3 regions of the Isoptericola hypogeus genome follow, and region 2 is predicted to be linked to each of the others. Evidence: riboswitches for the same ligand, from Rfam matches in the RefSeq annotation. Region 2 holds a riboswitch; each other region holds the start of a gene.
What was found. Region 2 has a riboswitch for cyclic di-AMP ahead of ABD254_RS14455 (C40 family peptidase). Riboswitches for the same ligand answer to the same signal wherever they lie in the genome.

Region 1 (5,265 bases), on a different contig from region 2:
CGTGGACGCGCTGCATGCCCTCGGCGTCCACGTCGTCATGATCACCGGCGACGCTGAACCCGTGGCACGCAGCGTCGCCGCCGAGCTGGGCATCGACCAGGTCTTCGCCGGCGTGCGCCCCGAGAACAAGAGCGAGAAGGTCCTCGAGCTTCAACAGCAGGGCCGCACCGTGGCCATGGTCGGAGACGGTGTGAACGACGCCCCCGCTCTCGCTCAGGCGGATGTCGGGATCGCCATCGGCGCAGGCACCGACGTCGCCATCGCCTCGGCCGGAGTGATCCTGGCCTCGGACGATCCACGGTCGGTGCTGTCCGTCATCGAGCTGTCGCGCGCGGGGTATCGCAAGATGAAGCAGAACCTGTGGTGGGCCGCCGGGTACAACATCGCGGCCGTGCCTCTGGCAGCCGGTGTGCTGGCTCCCGTGGGCTTCGTCCTGCCCATGGAGGTGGGCGCCATCCTGATGTCGCTCTCGACGATCGTCGTCGCGGCAAATGCCCAGCTGCTGCGACGTCTCGACCTCACTCCTTCGGCGTCTGTCGCTGCCGCCTATCGGTCTGCGCCCCAGCGCACTCAGCCGTCCACACCGGGCGTCGACACCCGGCAGGTGCCCGCGTCGTGAGAGCGGGCGGGCGACCAGCCGCCATCTGGCCGGTCAGGTCGCCCGCCCGGGTGCATGCCTCAGGACTCGACCTGGGCGACTTCCTCAGTGAGCTCCCAGTGCCACGGCTCGTACTTCGAACCGCCCGGGCGCGCCCACGGGGGGTTGTCCCACCCGAAGGAAGGCGCGTTCTCGGCGAGCCACGACCAGCGTTCACCGGCATAGGTCTCCGGGCACAGATCGACCGCGAGTCCCCATCCGTGATTCGAGGTTCCGGGGGTGGCCGCGAGATAGCCCTTCGCAGCTTTCACGGCGACCTGCTGATCGTAGGAGCGGTAGCCGTCAGTGATGCACATCGGCTCGCCGAATCGCTCGGTGTAGGCCTCGTTCACCTCGGCCAGCGCTACGGCTGCGTCGGAGCGCACGTGCGTCTGTCCGTCCCAGAGGTCGCACAGCTCGCTCGAGGGCACCTGGCCGTTCGACCCGGTCCCGGTGGCCTCGCCGCTGCAACCGGCGAGGGCCGGTTCGGGTTCCGGCTCCGGTGCGGGCTCGGGTTCCGCCTTCGGCTCCGGAGCGGGTGCCGGAGTGATCTTCACGCGATCGACGCGTTCCTCGGCGCGCGAGATCTTCGCCGACCGGTCGACCACGATCGGCGGCGCGGCGGGGACTTCAGTGCGGGCCGCCGGGTCGGAGGTGGTCTCTTGTGTCGTCGTGCGTTCGATGGCGGAGGCCCGGCGGCTGCTGTCGTTGTCGGCGGTGGCCACGGTGAACGAGGTCGTGGCCGTCACGGCGATCGCGAGTCCGATGCCGGGGCCGAGGGGCAGGCGGCGGGCCGGGCGCAGGGTTCGCCGGCGGGCTGCGCGTGTGGCGGACGGCAGGAGGCTGGCGTGTCGTCCCTTGGAGTGGCGTTCGCTGCGGCTGGATGGCCTGCCGGAGGAATCGGCAGACGGGTTCTGGGTGTGGGCGTGCTTCATCTGAGTCCTTTTTGCGGCAGAGTGGTCGCGTGGCTCATGCGGGCAGACGTCGGTCTGCCCCACGTGCGCTCGACCCTGCGCGGCGCGAGCTCGTGCAGGGTCGAGCGATCGTCAACTCATCCGCAAGAAGGTCGGGTTGTCCTGCCAGATCGACCGGTACCGGACCGTCTTTCCGGGGACCGGAGCCTCGACCTGCATGTCACCGCCGGCGTAGATGGCGATGTGGCCGGGGCTCCAGATCAGGTCACCCGGCTGTGCTTCCTCGCGCGAGACGACCGTGCCAGCGTCGCGCTGGCCCGAGGAGGTCCGCGGGATGGAGATGCCCGCCTCGGCGTACACGTACGACGTGAACCCGGAGCAGTCGAAGCCGGATGGGGTCGACCCGCCCCACTGGTAGGGGACCCCGAGGTACTGCATCGCGATCTCCACGATCGCTGAACCGTTGGCCGCGTCCGGGATGTCGGGGGCCGCTTCCTGCGTGGGCCCTGCCTCGGCCGGTCCGGGGGCCGCGGCGGCGCGCTCAGCGGGCTGGCCGTCAGCGTCGGCTTCCGGGCCCGGAGCAACCTCCGGCTCCGGCGCGGGCTCGGGTTCCGGTTCGGGTGCGGGCGTGATCGTGCCCACCGCTGTCTTCTCCACGGTCAGGACGGCGTCAGCAGGCACCGCGACGGCAGGCGCCGCCGTCAGTGCCTGGCGGGCCTGGGCAGTGATGGCATCGAGCCCGGCCGCGCTCAGCGCCTTGCCGTGGTCGGTGGCAGTCTCGGCTCCAGCGGGAGCGCCGAGTGTCGAGACGAGCACTCCCGAGCCGGCCAGGGCCAGCGCCCCGCGGCGTGCGACGGTGCTCACGCTCGTTCCGGCAGCCCGCGTCAGCGTGGTCAGTGGGGTGATCGGGGCGCGAGCGGCGCGATGGCGCCCGCGAGGAATCGGTGAAGCCATGGTCATCTCCTGACGCCTGCGAGGTTAGCTGTCGGGTTCGGGTCGGAGACTGACCCGGCCGGCGGGAAGATCCCGTCCGGCTTCACCCCGAGGACGCCGCAGCGCCCGTGAGTGGGTCCCCCGTCCCTGTCATGACGTGTGCGTGTTGCCCAAAGCGGTGACAGGGCTCGGCGTCCGCTCGGGCGCCTCGCAGGGCTGCGAGGTGGGGAGAACATACCCCGCGTCGCCCCCAATGTCACGGATTGATAACAGTGCCGGAGGCAAGCGTCGGGGGCCGGCGTCGGCGCGCTCGTCCGCGGCCTCATGAGATCTCCACCAGCGACACCCATGTGGCACCAAGATCCGGGCTGGACATGATGCGCTTCTCGGTGGCGACTACCAGATTCGTTGTGGCATCGGGGCTTGGGGCGGTCGTCATGGCCTCGATCGCTCCGCCTGCGGCGGTGCCGTGCGACCGCCAGCCGGTGGCGGACGGTGTAGCCGTCCAAACGAGGCCGTTGGTGTCGATCCCGACGATGTCCCCGCTCGCTTGGGTGTCCACGAAGACCAGTAGCGGAGCATCCGCGAGCTTGGAGAAGGACCGGGCCCCGTCCTGGCTGATCTGCACACCATCGGGTGTCGTCGCGAGAATCTGGTCCGGATCGTCGGCGAGGAACGCCAGGTCGTGGGCCGGGATCGTCGCGCCGCGATCCCAGGTCTGGCCGGCGTCGTTGCTCAGGAACATGGTGGAGCTGGCCGAATCCAGGCCGGCGATGCGTTCCGCCCCTGAGTCACTGGTTGCGGTGAGGGCATGGAAGTCGACCTCGCCACCCAGGGACACCGACTCCCAGGTCTGGGCGCCGTCGGTGCTGCGGATGAGCCCGAGGTTCGGCGTGGCGAGGTCGGGTGCCTCGCCGGGGCCGGGATGGCCGGATGCCAGGAGGTCGCCGTCAGGGGCGAGCGTCATGCCCATCGTGTCCTGCATGCCGGAGCCGATGCGTTGCGGGGCGGCCTCGTCCCTCGCGGGCGGAGTGGTCGGGTCCGGCAATGCCCAGACCCCTGTGTGGGTGGCCGCGTACAGGGAACGGTCCTGCTCGTCGAAGACGAGGGCATGTAGGTGGGAGAAGTCGGCCCGGCTCAACGAGGTGCCGGAAGCCGTCGCCGCACCGCCCGACTGGGCCGGGGACGAGTCGCCCGGCGGCGTGGAGCAAGCGGTCAGGGTGAGCAGCAACACGACGGTCGCTGGGATGCGGGCGGGTATGCGGGCAGGGGAGATCATCACACGTCCTAGCGCGCTCGAGGATGGGAGGAGCGAACCGAGATGGTGCGCCGGCGTCGATGACGGCCGGCGCACCACCTCCTTCTGGTTACTTCTCGGACAGGAGCTCGTCCATCGTGGAGATCTCTGCCTGCTGGGTCTCGACGATGCGCTCTGCCATGGCGACCGCGTCCGAGTTCTCGCCCGCGTCCACCTCGGTCTGTGCCATCGCGACGGCGCCCTGGTGGTGGGAGATCATCTGCGACAGGAAGAGCCGGCCAGCCTCGGAGCCGCTGGCGTTCTCAAGGGCTTCCATGTCGTCGGCGCTCATCATCCCGTTCGTGGACCCGTGGTCCATCGAACCCATGGAGTCCATCGAGCCGGACTCGGGGACCGGTGCGCCCCACTGCTCGAGCCACTCGGTGAGCTGCTCGATCTCCGGGGCCTGGGCGTCCTTGATCTGGGCGGCGAGGTCCAAGATTCGCGGGTCGATCCCCGACTTGTCGGCGATCAGGTCCGACATCTCTACCGCCTGCTGGTGGTGCGGGATCATCATCTGCGCGAACTCGACGTCCGCATCGTTGAACGGCGCCGACTCGGCGGGCGACTGCTCCGCTGTCGGGCTCGACATGGTGGACATGTCGTGCGCGGGCTGCTGCGTGTTCGAGCACGCGCCGAGCACGGCCACGGCGGCGACCACGAGAGCAGGCGCAAGGGTGCGCTTCATCAAGGTAGGGCCTTTCTTGGGTAGATCCACTGCCGGACCATGGGTGGTCCGACATCGGCGAGTTCCGACGTGTCGAGGCTCGACACATCGGCTCAGGGGACCTACGTCCGAGAAATGCCCAGGGCATGCAGCGACGGGGCGCTGGAGAAGACCACGCGCGAAGGCGATGCGGTGCGAGGGCCAGCACGCGTCCAACCGACCACGAAAAACAGCCTGCGCACCGGAACCGTCAGCGTCAGCAGCACGACGAGCACCATCAGACACATCGCGGTCATCAACTCGTGTCCGCCACAGCTGTGGTCGCACGGCTGTGACGCGTCGCCTGAGTGATCGATCGCGCTCACCTCTTGCCCGTGCCCGGGGTCCGCCGGGTCGGCGTTCGCACCGGCGTCGACGTGCTTCGTCGCTACCGGCGCGCCGTGGGCGGTCGACGAGCCGCTCATCGCGTGCATCGTCACCACGCCGAGGACGAGCATGACGATCATGAGCGCAGCACCCAAGCGCCGCCGAGGATCGGCGAGCAGCGACTGGAGGGTGCGAAGCGCGTGCATGACGAGGTCCAGGCTAGCGAATCTCGAACAGCCCATCCGACACTCCGACGTTGCCCGGGACTTTGGTATCAGAGCCGTAGACCGCGATCGTGGCCCTGGGGTGATGCGTCGACGGTATTGCGCGGTGGGGGCCGAGACCCGGTGTCGACGTAGCCGGAACGACCAGGCGCGGAGCTGTTCGAGGCTTCAAGTGAAACTGACCGAGTCTGTGGTGCCTCGGAATCGGGTTCTGACGGTCTTGAAGC
Region 2 (5,265 bases):
CAAAATCATGCTCACAGCGTCAGGCGGCGGGTTCGGCGTCCTCGCGCAGCTCCTCGTCGCACTTGCGCGTCACGACGAGCACCGGGCAGGCCGAGTGGTGCAGCACGGCCTGGCTCGTCGAGCCCAGCAGCAGGCCGCGGAAGCCACCGCGACCGCGCGACCCGACGACGATGAGGTCGGCGCCCGTCGAGAACTCGGTGAGGAGCTCGGCCCCCGATCCGTCCAGGACGTGCCGCTTGATGGTGATCCCCGGGTTCTCGGCCTCGAACCGGTCCACGGTGACGTCCAGTCCCGCCTTGACGTCGGCCAGCACCTGCTCGTGGTCGATCTGCGAGGGCAGCCAGGCGAGCACCCCCGCGCCGCCCGCGAGCGGCACCCCGGCGACCGCGACGAGCTCCGCCCCCCAGACCTGCGACTGCGCGACGGCGTGCTTGAGCGCCACCTCCGCCGACGGGGACCCGTCGACACCCACGACGATGCGACGCACCTCGTGCACCACGTCGCCGTCGCGCCGGTCGGGGTCCGTCGACGCGCCCGACCCGGAACCGCGGTACGGCACGACGACCGTGGGGCAGTGCGCGTGCGCCGGCAGCGCGGACGAGACGGTGCCGAGCAGCCGCTCGGTGAACCCGCCCTTGCCCCGGGTGCCCACCACGGCCAGCGCGTGCTCCCGCGACTGCTCCACGAGCACGCCTGCCGCGTCGCCCGACGCGACCGTGGCCGTGACCGGGACACCGGCCCCGGCGACCCGGGCCTGGGCCTCCGCCAGGACCGCCTTGGCCCCCTCCTGGATCGCGGAGTCGTCGAGCGCGGCGTAGCCGCCGTCCAGGGAGGCCGCGGTGAACGACGGGAGCGAATAGCTGCACACGACGTGCAGACCCCACCCGGTGCGCCGCGCGTACGCGGCGGCCCAGTCGAGAGCGTGCAGGCTCGCTGCCGAGCCGTCGACCCCCACCAGGACGACCTCAGGACGTGTCATGTCGCGCCTCCCGTCGAACGAGCCCGCTGCGCCGCCTCACCGTCGAGACGACCGGGCACGTTCAAGCCTAGCGAAAGGTCCGCGCAAGGCACAGCAAAGCGCCGGGGAACGCGACGACCCCCGACGCTCCGTGCGGAGCGCCGGGGGTCGCGGCGTCGGGGTTGCCCGAAGGTCAGCCGGTGACGCGCAGGAACGTCGGGCTGGACTGCCAGATGTCCCGCACCCGGGTGTCCCAGCCGTCGGGCCGCGACGCGTCGATCTGCTGGCCGTTGCCGATGTAGATCGAGATGTGCCCCGGGGACCAGATCAGGTCGCCGGGCTGCGCCTCGGACGACGAGACGACCTGGACGTTCGAGGCGTAGCGGATCGCGCTCGACTGGTGCGGCAGGTCGATGCCGACCTGGGCGTACACGTAGGTGACCAGGCCCGAGCAGTCGAAGCCGCCGGGCGTGGAGCCACCGACGACGTAGGGCGTGCCGATGTAGCGCGAGGCGATCGACACGATCTGGGAGCCGAGCGACGAGGACGAGGCGACCTCGGGGACCTCGGTGCGCTCCGCGGAGCGCGACACCGTCTCGGTGGCGGTCTCCACGACCTCCTCGACGACGGGCTCCGGCTCGGGCGCCGGGGTGATCTCGGCCTTCTCCGCGACCTTCGCGGTGATCTTCTCGACGTCGACCTTGGCCTTGGCGTCGACCGCGACGACCGGAGCCGCCTGCAGCGCGTTCTTGGCCTGGTCGGTCAGGGCGCCGAGGTCGACGGTGTTGAGCTTGTTGGCCGCGTCGTGGTCGACCGGAGCGGCCTGCGCCGCGGTGGCGCCGCCGAAGGTCGAGACCAGCAGGCCGCCAGCGGTGGCGACCACTGCGGCCCTACGCCCTGCAGCGGCGGTACCGACGCTGAGCGGCGTGAGCGGACGGCGCGCGGCACGGTGCCGGGCGCGCGTGGTGCGTGCGTTCACGTGTTCCCTCTCCTGTCGCCTACGAGGTGAGCTGTCGGGTTCGGGTGGGAGAAAGCACCCGGCCGTCCGGGTCTGCCGTGCAGACCGACCCGTGCGGCTTCACCCCGAGGACACCGTCTCCGATGCCCGGAAGTGGGTCCCCCGCCCCTGCCTGGGGTTAAGGTGCCCGACCGGCGGCAGGGCTCGGCGTTCCGGTCGAGACTCACCAGATGGCCGGCGAGTGGTTGAAACCGTAGCGGACCCGGCCGTCAATGTCACGTTTCGATCACAGGAGGTGACCAGAGGGCACGAAAACCCTGTCCACAGGCCGTTTCCGGCCCCTCGGGAGGTCGCCGACCGGACGCGCCGACGCCCCGCCGCGCGGTGCGCGACGGGGCGTCGGTGGGGCCGCCGAGCGGCCGGTGCGGCGGCTCAGCCGACGCGGATGAACGTGGGGTTCGACTGCCAGATGGCGCGGTACTGGACGACGTCGCCCGGCTTGGGGGCGTCGATCTGCATGCCGTCGCCCGCGTAGATGGCGACGTGGCCCGGGGTCCACACCAGGTCACCCGGCTGCGGGTCGGAGACGACCGTGCCCGCGTAGCGCTGCTCCGAGGTGGTGCGCGGCAGGCTGATGCCGACCTGCGCGTAGACGTACTGGGTCAGGCCCGAGCAGTCGAAGCCGGACGGGCTGGTGCCGCCCGAGACGTACGGGACGCCGACGTAGCGCATCGCGATCGACACGATCGACGAGCCGTTGGCCGACGCGGGAGCCGCGGTCGAGACCTCCTCGCGCTCGGCCGAGCGCGACGCGGTGTCGGCCGACGTCGAGGTCGACTCGGACTCGTACGACGTCTCGACGACGACGGGCTCCGGCTCGGGAGCGGGCGTGATCTCGGCCTCGGACGCGATCTTCGCCGTGATCTTCTCGACGTCGACCTTCGCCTTGGCGTCCACCGTGACGACCGGGGCCGCCTCGAGCGCGTGCCGCGCCTGGTCGGTGAGCGCGCCGAGGTCGACCGTGCTGAGCTTGTGGGCGGCGTCGCTGTCCACCGGCGCGGCCTGGGCGGCGCTCGCGCTGGCGAACGTGGAGACGAGCAGACCACCGGCGGTGGCGACGACGGCCACGCGGCGACCGGCGTTGCCGTTCGTGGCGATGGCGATCGGACGGCGGGCGGCGCGATGCCGGCCGCGGGTGGTGCGTGCGGTCACGTGTCAACCTCTCCTGTCGCCTGCGAGGTCAGCTGTCGGGTTCGGGTGGGAGAAAGCACCCGGCCGTCCGGGTCTGCCGTGCAGACCGACCCGTGCGGCTTCACCCCAAGGACGTCGTCTCCGACGCCCGAAAGTGGGTCCCCCGCTCCTGCCGTGCGGTGTTCCGTGGGAGCTCGGCCGGTGGCAGGGTTCGGCGTCCGTCCGAGCGCCCGCCAGATCGATCTCCGGCGAGCGACCCCGACCGTACCGGATGAATGCCCGCGATGTCACGCTCCGGTCACGACACCCGTGGCATTCCCGCGCGACCTGCGCGGGGACGGCCTCAGCGGGCCGCGACGAACAGGTGCTTGGCGAGGTCCTCGGGGAGCTCCAGGACCACTCCCGAGCCCTCGACCTGCACGGCGTAGTCCCCGCCGGCGATCCGCGCGGCGATGTGCGCACCGGGCACCACGCCAGCCTCGCCGAGGCGCGCGAGCAGCTCGATGTCGACCTGCAGGGGCTCGGCGATGCGCTGCAGCACGAGCGACGTCCCGCCGTCCGCCTCGTCGTCGGCGGCCGTACCGGCCGCGCGCGAGGCGAGGAGAACGGCAGGGAGCGACTTCACGCCGTCGAGGAACGGGACGTCCTCGTACTGCTCGCCCAGCTCGGACAGGCCCGGGATCGGGTTGCCGTACGGGTCGATGTGCGGGTGGTCGAGCAGCGTCACGAGGCGCTTCTCGACCAGGTCGCTCATCACGTGCTCCCAGCGGCACGCCTCCGTGTGCACGTGCTCCCAGTCGAGCTTGATGACGTCGGTGAGCAGCCGCTCGGCGAGCCGGTGCTTGCGCATCACCCGGGTCGCCTTGGCCTGACCGGGCCCGGTCAGCTCGAGATGGCGGTCCCCCGTCACGACGACGAGGCCGTCGCGCTCCATGCGCGCGACCGTCTGCGACACCGTCGGCCCGGAGTGCCCCAGGCGCTCGGCGATGCGCGCACGGAGTGCAGGGATGCCCTCCTCGCCAAGCTCGTAGATCGTCTTGAGATACATCTCGGTGGTGTCGATCAGGTCGGTCACGTCCACTCCCGTCTTCAGGCCCGGGCCTAGTCTATTCGCACCGCGTCCACCCAGGTCCGGTCCTGGTGCGCGCCCTCAGGGGCCTGCGCCATCCTGCACCACGCCACCGACACGCACCACGTCGTCCGTCACCCACCCGTCGGCGGCGCGCCGCCCCTACGCGGGCCGCCGCCCGCCGCCGATCCGCCCCCGAGCCCTCGGAGACCCGATGCCCGTCGAGCCGACCCTCGTCATCCCCTCGTCGCTGCTGCCTGCGGACGGCCGCTTCGGCTCCGGTCCCTCCAAGGTCCGCGCCTCGCAGGTCGCCGCGCTCGCCGCGGCGGGCGACCCGGCGGCCCCGGTGCTCGGCACGTCGCACCGGCAGCCGCAGGTCAAGGACCTGGTCCGCCGGGTCCGCCAGGGCCTCGCCACGCTCTTCGACCTTCCCGACGGCTACGAGGTCGCGCTCGGCAACGGCGGCTCGACGGCGTTCTGGGACGTCGCGACCGCGTGCCTCGTGCGACGGCGCGCGCAGCACGCCGTCTTCGGGGAGTTCGGCGGCAAGTTCGCCGCGGCCACGCGGCGGGCGCCGTTCCTCGAGCCGTCCGAGGTGCGCGAGGCCGCGCCCGGCACGGTGGCGCTGCTCGAGGCCGTCGACGGCGTCGACACCTACGCCACGGTGCAGAACGAGACGTCGACGGGCGCGATGGCTCCCACCCGGCAGGTGCCCGACGCCCGCGCCGGGGGCGCGCTGCTGCTCGTCGACGCGACGTCGGGCGCGGGCGCCCTGCCGGTCGACGTCCGCGACACCGACGTCTACTACTTCGGGCCGCAGAAGGTGTTCGGCGCGGACGGCGGGCTGTGGCTGGCCGTCTGCTCGCCGGCCGCCGTCGAGCGTGCCGCCGAGGTCGAGGCGGGCGCCGAGGCCGCCGGGCGCTGGGTGCCGGAGTTCCTCTCCCTCACCACGGCCCTCGCCAGCTCGCGGGCGGACCAGACGCTCAACACCCCCGCCGTCGCCACGCTCGTGCTGCTCGCCGAGCAGGTCGAGTGGCTGCTGGCCCAGGGCGGCCTGGCCTGGTCGTCGGCGCGCTGCGCCGAGTCCGC
Region 3 (5,265 bases), on a different contig from region 2:
CGCACCCGCCGACGGCGCCGGCGGGCTGACCGTCGGCGCCGCCGCGCGCGCGGCAGGCGTCACCGTCCGCACGCTGCACCACTGGGACGCGGTGGGCCTGGTCCGGCCGTCGGCGCGCACCCCCGCCGGGTACCGGCTGTACGCGCCGTCGGACCTCACGCGCGTGCACCGCGTGGTCCTCTACCGCGAGCTCGACGTGCCCCTGGAGGAGATCGCCGCGCTGCTCGACGCGCCCGAGGGCGCGGACGTGTCCCTGCGCCGCCAGCGCGACCTGGTGCGCGAGCGCCTGCGTCGCCTGGAGCGGGCAGGTGCCGCCCTCGACCGGCTGATCGAGGCGCGCAAGCGCGGCGTCCTGCTGTCCCCCGAGGAGCAGACCGCACTGTTCGGCGACCGCTGGCAGCCCGGGTGGGCGGCCGGGGCCCGCGAGCGGTGGGGCGACACGGAGCAGTGGGCCCAGTTCGCCGAGCGCGCGGCCGCCCGCACCGCCGACGACTGGCAGGAGATCGCGGCCGAGGCCGACGCCGTCCTCGCCGCGCTGGCCGACGCGATGGGCCGGGGCGTGCGGCCGGGGAGCCGCGAGGCGGACGCCCTGGCCGAGCGCCACCGCGCGTCGCTCGGCGCGTACTTCGACGTCCCGCACCCGAGGCACGTCGTCATCGGCCGCATGTACGCGGCGGACGCCGACTTCACCGCCCAGCACGACGCCCTCCGGCCCGGGCTCACGGCGTGGCTGCGCGAGGTGATCGACGCCAACGCCCGCGCACACGGCGTCGATCCGGAGACCGCGACCTGGGGGTGACGCGCCGCCGGCCTCCGCCCGCGCCCCGGCGACGCCCGGGGCTGCCGGTACCCTGACGCCCGTGCGACTGGCCACCTGGAACGTGAACTCCGTCCGCGCCCGCGTCGACCGGGTGGTCGCCTTCCTGGAGCGGTCGCAGACCGACGTCCTGGCGATCCAGGAGACCAAGTGCCGCGACGAGCAGTTCCCCGTCGGCGCGTTCGAGGCCGCCGGGTACGAGGTTGCGCACGTCGGGCACTCGGCCTGGAACGGCGTCGCGATCGCCTCGCGGGTCGGGATCGCCGACGTCGAGGCGCAGTTCGCCGGGCAGCCCGGCTTCGCCAAGCCCGCGGTGCCCGCCGCCGACGACGCGCCCGCGGAGGCCCCCGACCCGGAGCCCGCGGCGACGCTGCTCGACGTCCCGCCGCCCGTCGAGGCCCGTGCGCTGGGCGCGACCTGCGGCGGGGTGCGCGTGTGGTCGCTGTACGTGCCGCACGGCCGCGCCGTCGCCGACCCGCACTACGCTTACAAGCTGGCCTGGCTGGGCGCGCTGCGGCGCGCCGCGGCGGACTGGCTCGCCGACGACGCGGCGGCGCAGGTCGCCCTGGTCGGCGACTGGAACGTCATCCCGCTCGACACCGACGTCTACGACCCGGCGGCGTTCGCGGGGCACACGCACGTCACCCCGGCCGAGCGGGAGGCGTTCGCGGCCTTTGCCGACGCCGGCTACGCCGAGGTCACCCGGGAGCACCTGCCCGCCGAGCACACCTACACCTACTGGGACTACCAGCAGCTCGCCTTCCCCCGGAACAAGGGCCTGCGCATCGACTTCGCGTACACCTCGCCGGCGCTGCGCGAGCGCGTTACCGGCGTCGTGATCGACCGGGACGAGCGCAAGGGCAAGGGCGCCAGCGACCACGTGCCGGTGATCGTCGACCTCGCCGACGCCGCGACTCCCGCGCCGCGGGGCTCCCGCGCGTGAGCCCGCACGAGCCGCCGGCCCCGGAGCCGGACGTCCCGGAGCCGGACGCCTCGGGATCGGCGGGGCCCGACGGGCCGACGTTCGCCTCGCCGACCCCGCCCGGCGCGCTGCCCACCGCCGGCCTGGACGACGTGCGCCTCCCGCCGCCGGCGGACGACTCCCCCACGGCCGCACGGCCGAACGACGGCGCGACGCCGTCCGGCGCCGGCCCGGCCCCGACGCGCCGTCCCCGCCGACGGGCCGCCACCCTCGCCGCGGGCGGGCTCGTCGCCGCGCTGCTGGTGGCGACGGGTGTCGCGCTGGGCGTCGACGCCGCCCGGGACGGCGCGTGGGCGCCGGTGTCCGCCGACGTCACGGAGCCGCGCGAGGTGAACGCGGTGCAGCTCGTGCTCGGCTCGTGCGTGGCCGACCTGCCCGCCGACGGCCCCGTGGGCCGCGTCCTGGTCGTGCCGTGCACGGACCGCCACGAGGCGCAGGTCGTGGGCCGCTCGGACGCCGAACCGGGCGCCGTCTGGCCCGGGGCGGACGACGCCGCGGCGGGCTCCGCGCGGACGTGCGGTCCGGCGCTCCTCGGCCCCGAGGGACGCGAGGAGGCCGACGCGCTGCGGTTCGTCGTCTGGGCGCCGACGGAGGCGTCGTGGGAGGCGGGCGACCGCGCCGGGCTGTGCCTCGCGGCGGCCACCTCCGCCCGGTCGGGATCGCTCTTGTCCTGAGCGCCCGCCGTCAAGCCCGTGACAGTGACGTTCGACACACTGTTGCCTCCGGCTGGCGTGCCGGGATGTCCCCAGGATGTCCGGCTCGTCCTGCACGAATGCCGACGATCGGCGCCGACATCTCGACACGCCGCTCGTTATCGGAACGTGACCCCGGGGGCGTCGGCGGGTTAGCGTCCCTCGACCGTCCACGACGCCCGTGGGCGGCGGCCAGGACGCAGCCGAGTGCTGCCGGCGTCCCGGCGACACCTCGAACTCACGGCAGCAGCGGGAGAACCAACATCGACCGGGCACCACGACGACGAAAGTCGCCGGCACGGTCTAGGGGTTAAGCCGTCCCCGGACGGCGGGCCACCGATCTCGGCCTCATCCGACAGCTCATCTCGCAGGCTCGAGAGGTCAATACTCATGCCCACTTCCCTCGATCGCGCGCGCCCCGGCACTGCCGCCGTCGCCGCGTCCCGCCCCCGACGTGCCGTCGTCGCCCTCGGCCTCGTCGCCGCCCTGACCGGCGGCGGTCTCGTCGCCCAGGCCTCCGAGGCGTCGGCGGCCCCGGCGTCCACCACCGTCCACACCGCCAAGCCGCAGCCGCACACGGCGTTCACCGCCAGCAAGCGGACCATCAAGCAGGGCGCGGGTGCCGCCGCGCGGCCCGTGTACAAGGTCGCCGTGAAGCGGTCCGGCGACGCCGTCTCCGGGCGCGCGAAGCTCGTCATCAACGGCAAGGTCGTGGCCAACCACAAGCTCAAGCACGGCAAGTCGTCCTTCAAGCCCTCGTGGAAGAAGTACAAGGCCGGCAAGAACCGCGTCCGGGTCTACGTCGACCCGAGCAGCAGCATGCTGCGGGGCGTCTCCACGCGCACCCTCCCCGTGCAGGCGAAGAAGAAGGTGAACCGCGGCGCCAAGATCGTGGCCGTCGCCAACGCGCAGGTGGGCGACCGCTACGTCTACGGCGCGTCCGGCCCGAGCGCCTTCGACTGCTCCGGCTTCACCAGCTACGTCTACAAGAAGGCCGTCGGCAAGTCCCTGTCCCGCTCGTCCTCCGCGCAGCGGACGCAGGGCCGCCAGGTCTCCCGGTCCAGCGCGAAGCCCGGCGACCTCATCTGGACGCCCGGCCACGTGGCGATCTACATCGGCAAGGGCAAGCAGATCGAGGCCGCCCGCCCCGGCGTCGGCGTCGTCAAGCGGCACATCTGGCAGGACAACCCGCGGTTCATCCGCATCTGACCCCACCGGCCACGGGCCCAGCCGCAACGAGCGTGCTGACTCGTTCCTCAGACGATCCGTTCGAGGAACGAGTCAGCACGCTCGTTGTCCTTCTGGGCCAGCGCCGGGGCGGGATCAGCCGGTCGCGGGGACCTGCGCGCGCGGCGTCACGACCAGCCCCGCCGCGTCGGGCTCGCGGTCCACGACGACGATGTCGCCGTCCGTGACCTCGCCCGCGAGCAGCCGCCTGGCGAGGCGGTCGCCGATCTCGCGCTGCACCAGGCGGCGCAGGGGCCGGGCGCCGTACGCAGGGTCGAAGCCCTCGAGGGCCAGCCACTCGCGCGCCGCGTCCGTGACCTCGACGCCGATGCGCCGGTCGGCGAGCCGGCGCGCGAACGCGTCGACCTGCAGGTCCACGATCCGGCCCAGCTCGTCGACGTCCAGCGCGTCGAAGACCACCACGTCGTCGAGCCGGTTGAGGAACTCCGGCTTGAACGACGCCCGCACCGCCGACATCACGGCCTCGTGCTTCGCCTCGTCGTCCAGCGTCAGGTCCACGAGGAACTGCGATCCGAGGTTCGACGTCAGCACGAGGATGGTGGAGCGGAAGTCCACCGTGCGGCCCTGGCCGTCGGTGAGACGGCCGTCGTCGAGCACCTGCAGGAGAAGGTCGAAGACCTCGGGGTGCGCCTTTTCCACCTCGTCCAGCAGGACGACGGAGTACGGCCGGCGTCGCACGGCCTCGGTGAGCTGGCCGCCCTCCTCGTAGCCGACGTACCCCGGGGGCGCGCCGACCAGGCGGGCCACCGCGTGCTTCTCGGAGTACTCCGACATGTCGATGCGCACCATGGCGCGCTCGTCGTCGAACAGGAAGTCCGCGAGCGACTTGGCGAGCTCGGTCTTGCCGACGCCCGTGGGGCCGAGGAACAGGAACGAGCCCGTGGGCCGGTCGGGGTCGGCGACGCCGGCCCGCGAGCGCCGCACCGCGTCGGACACGGCGCGCACGGCGTCCCGCTGGCCGATGAGGCGCTCGCCGATGACGTCCTCCATGGCCAGGAGCTTCTCGGACTCGCCCTGCAGCAGGCGCCCGGCGGGGATGCCGGTCCACGCGGAGACCACCTCGGCGATCTCGTCCGCGCCGACCTTGTCGGCGATCATCGGCGCCTCGTGGGCGGCCTCGCCCGCCTCGGTCGTCGAGGCCTCGGCCCGTTCCGCGTCCGCGAGCTCCCGCTCGACCGCGGGGATGTCGCCGTACTGGATGCGCGCGGCGCCCTCCAGGTCGCCCTCGCGGAGCCTGCGCTCGGCGTCGACGCGGAGCTGGTCGAGTCGGGCACGCAGGTCGCCGACACGGTTGTGGCCGGCCTTCTCGGACTCCCAGCGTGCGGTGAGCCCCGCGAGCTCCTCGCGCTTGTCGGCGAGGTCGGCACGCAGCCGCTCGAGGCGGTCGACGCTCGCGGCGTCCGTCGACTCGGACAGCACGACCTCCTCCATCTCGAGGCGCGTCACGGCGCGCTGCAGCTCGTCGATCTCGACGGGCGAGGAGTCGAGCTCCATGCGCAGCCGGCTGGCGGCCTCGTCGACCAGGT

Region 1: linked by a shared signal. The riboswitch ahead of ABD254_RS00955 (C40 family peptidase) and the one ahead of ABD254_RS14455 (C40 family peptidase) in region 2 are both predicted to bind cyclic di-AMP.
Region 3: linked by a shared signal. The riboswitch ahead of ABD254_RS07170 (C40 family peptidase) and the one ahead of ABD254_RS14455 (C40 family peptidase) in region 2 are both predicted to bind cyclic di-AMP.

The regions. Positions count from the first base shown of each region.
Region 1 covers NZ_BAAAPM010000002.1:101,988-107,252, reverse strand. The annotation lists gene ABD254_RS00965 (heavy metal translocating P-type ATPase) at 1-619, shown strand, start outside; gene ABD254_RS00960 (M15 family metallopeptidase) at 679-1,572, opposite strand; gene ABD254_RS00955 (C40 family peptidase) at 1,684-2,415, opposite strand; cyclic di-AMP (ydaO/yuaA leader) riboswitch at 2,505-2,658, opposite strand; gene ABD254_RS00950 (F510_1955 family glycosylhydrolase) at 2,807-3,763, opposite strand; gene ABD254_RS00945 (DUF305 domain-containing protein) at 3,852-4,469, opposite strand; gene ABD254_RS00940 (DUF6153 family protein) at 4,571-5,020, opposite strand.
Region 2 covers NZ_BAAAPM010000005.1:394,610-399,874, reverse strand. The annotation lists gene ABD254_RS14465 (universal stress protein) at 20-979, opposite strand; gene ABD254_RS14460 (C40 family peptidase) at 1,152-1,841, opposite strand; cyclic di-AMP (ydaO/yuaA leader) riboswitch at 1,938-2,112, opposite strand; gene ABD254_RS14455 (C40 family peptidase) at 2,349-3,128, opposite strand; cyclic di-AMP (ydaO/yuaA leader) riboswitch at 3,132-3,299, opposite strand; gene ABD254_RS14450 (iron-dependent transcriptional repressor DtxR) at 3,451-4,182, opposite strand; gene serC (phosphoserine transaminase) at 4,391-5,265, shown strand, end outside.
Region 3 covers NZ_BAAAPM010000003.1:1,084,141-1,089,405, forward strand. The annotation lists gene ABD254_RS07155 (MerR family transcriptional regulator) at 1-799, shown strand, start outside; gene ABD254_RS07160 (exodeoxyribonuclease III) at 861-1,760, shown strand; gene ABD254_RS07165 (septum formation family protein) at 1,757-2,473, shown strand; cyclic di-AMP (ydaO/yuaA leader) riboswitch at 2,717-2,880, shown strand; gene ABD254_RS07170 (C40 family peptidase) at 2,882-3,700, shown strand; gene clpB (ATP-dependent chaperone ClpB) at 3,815-5,265, opposite strand, start outside.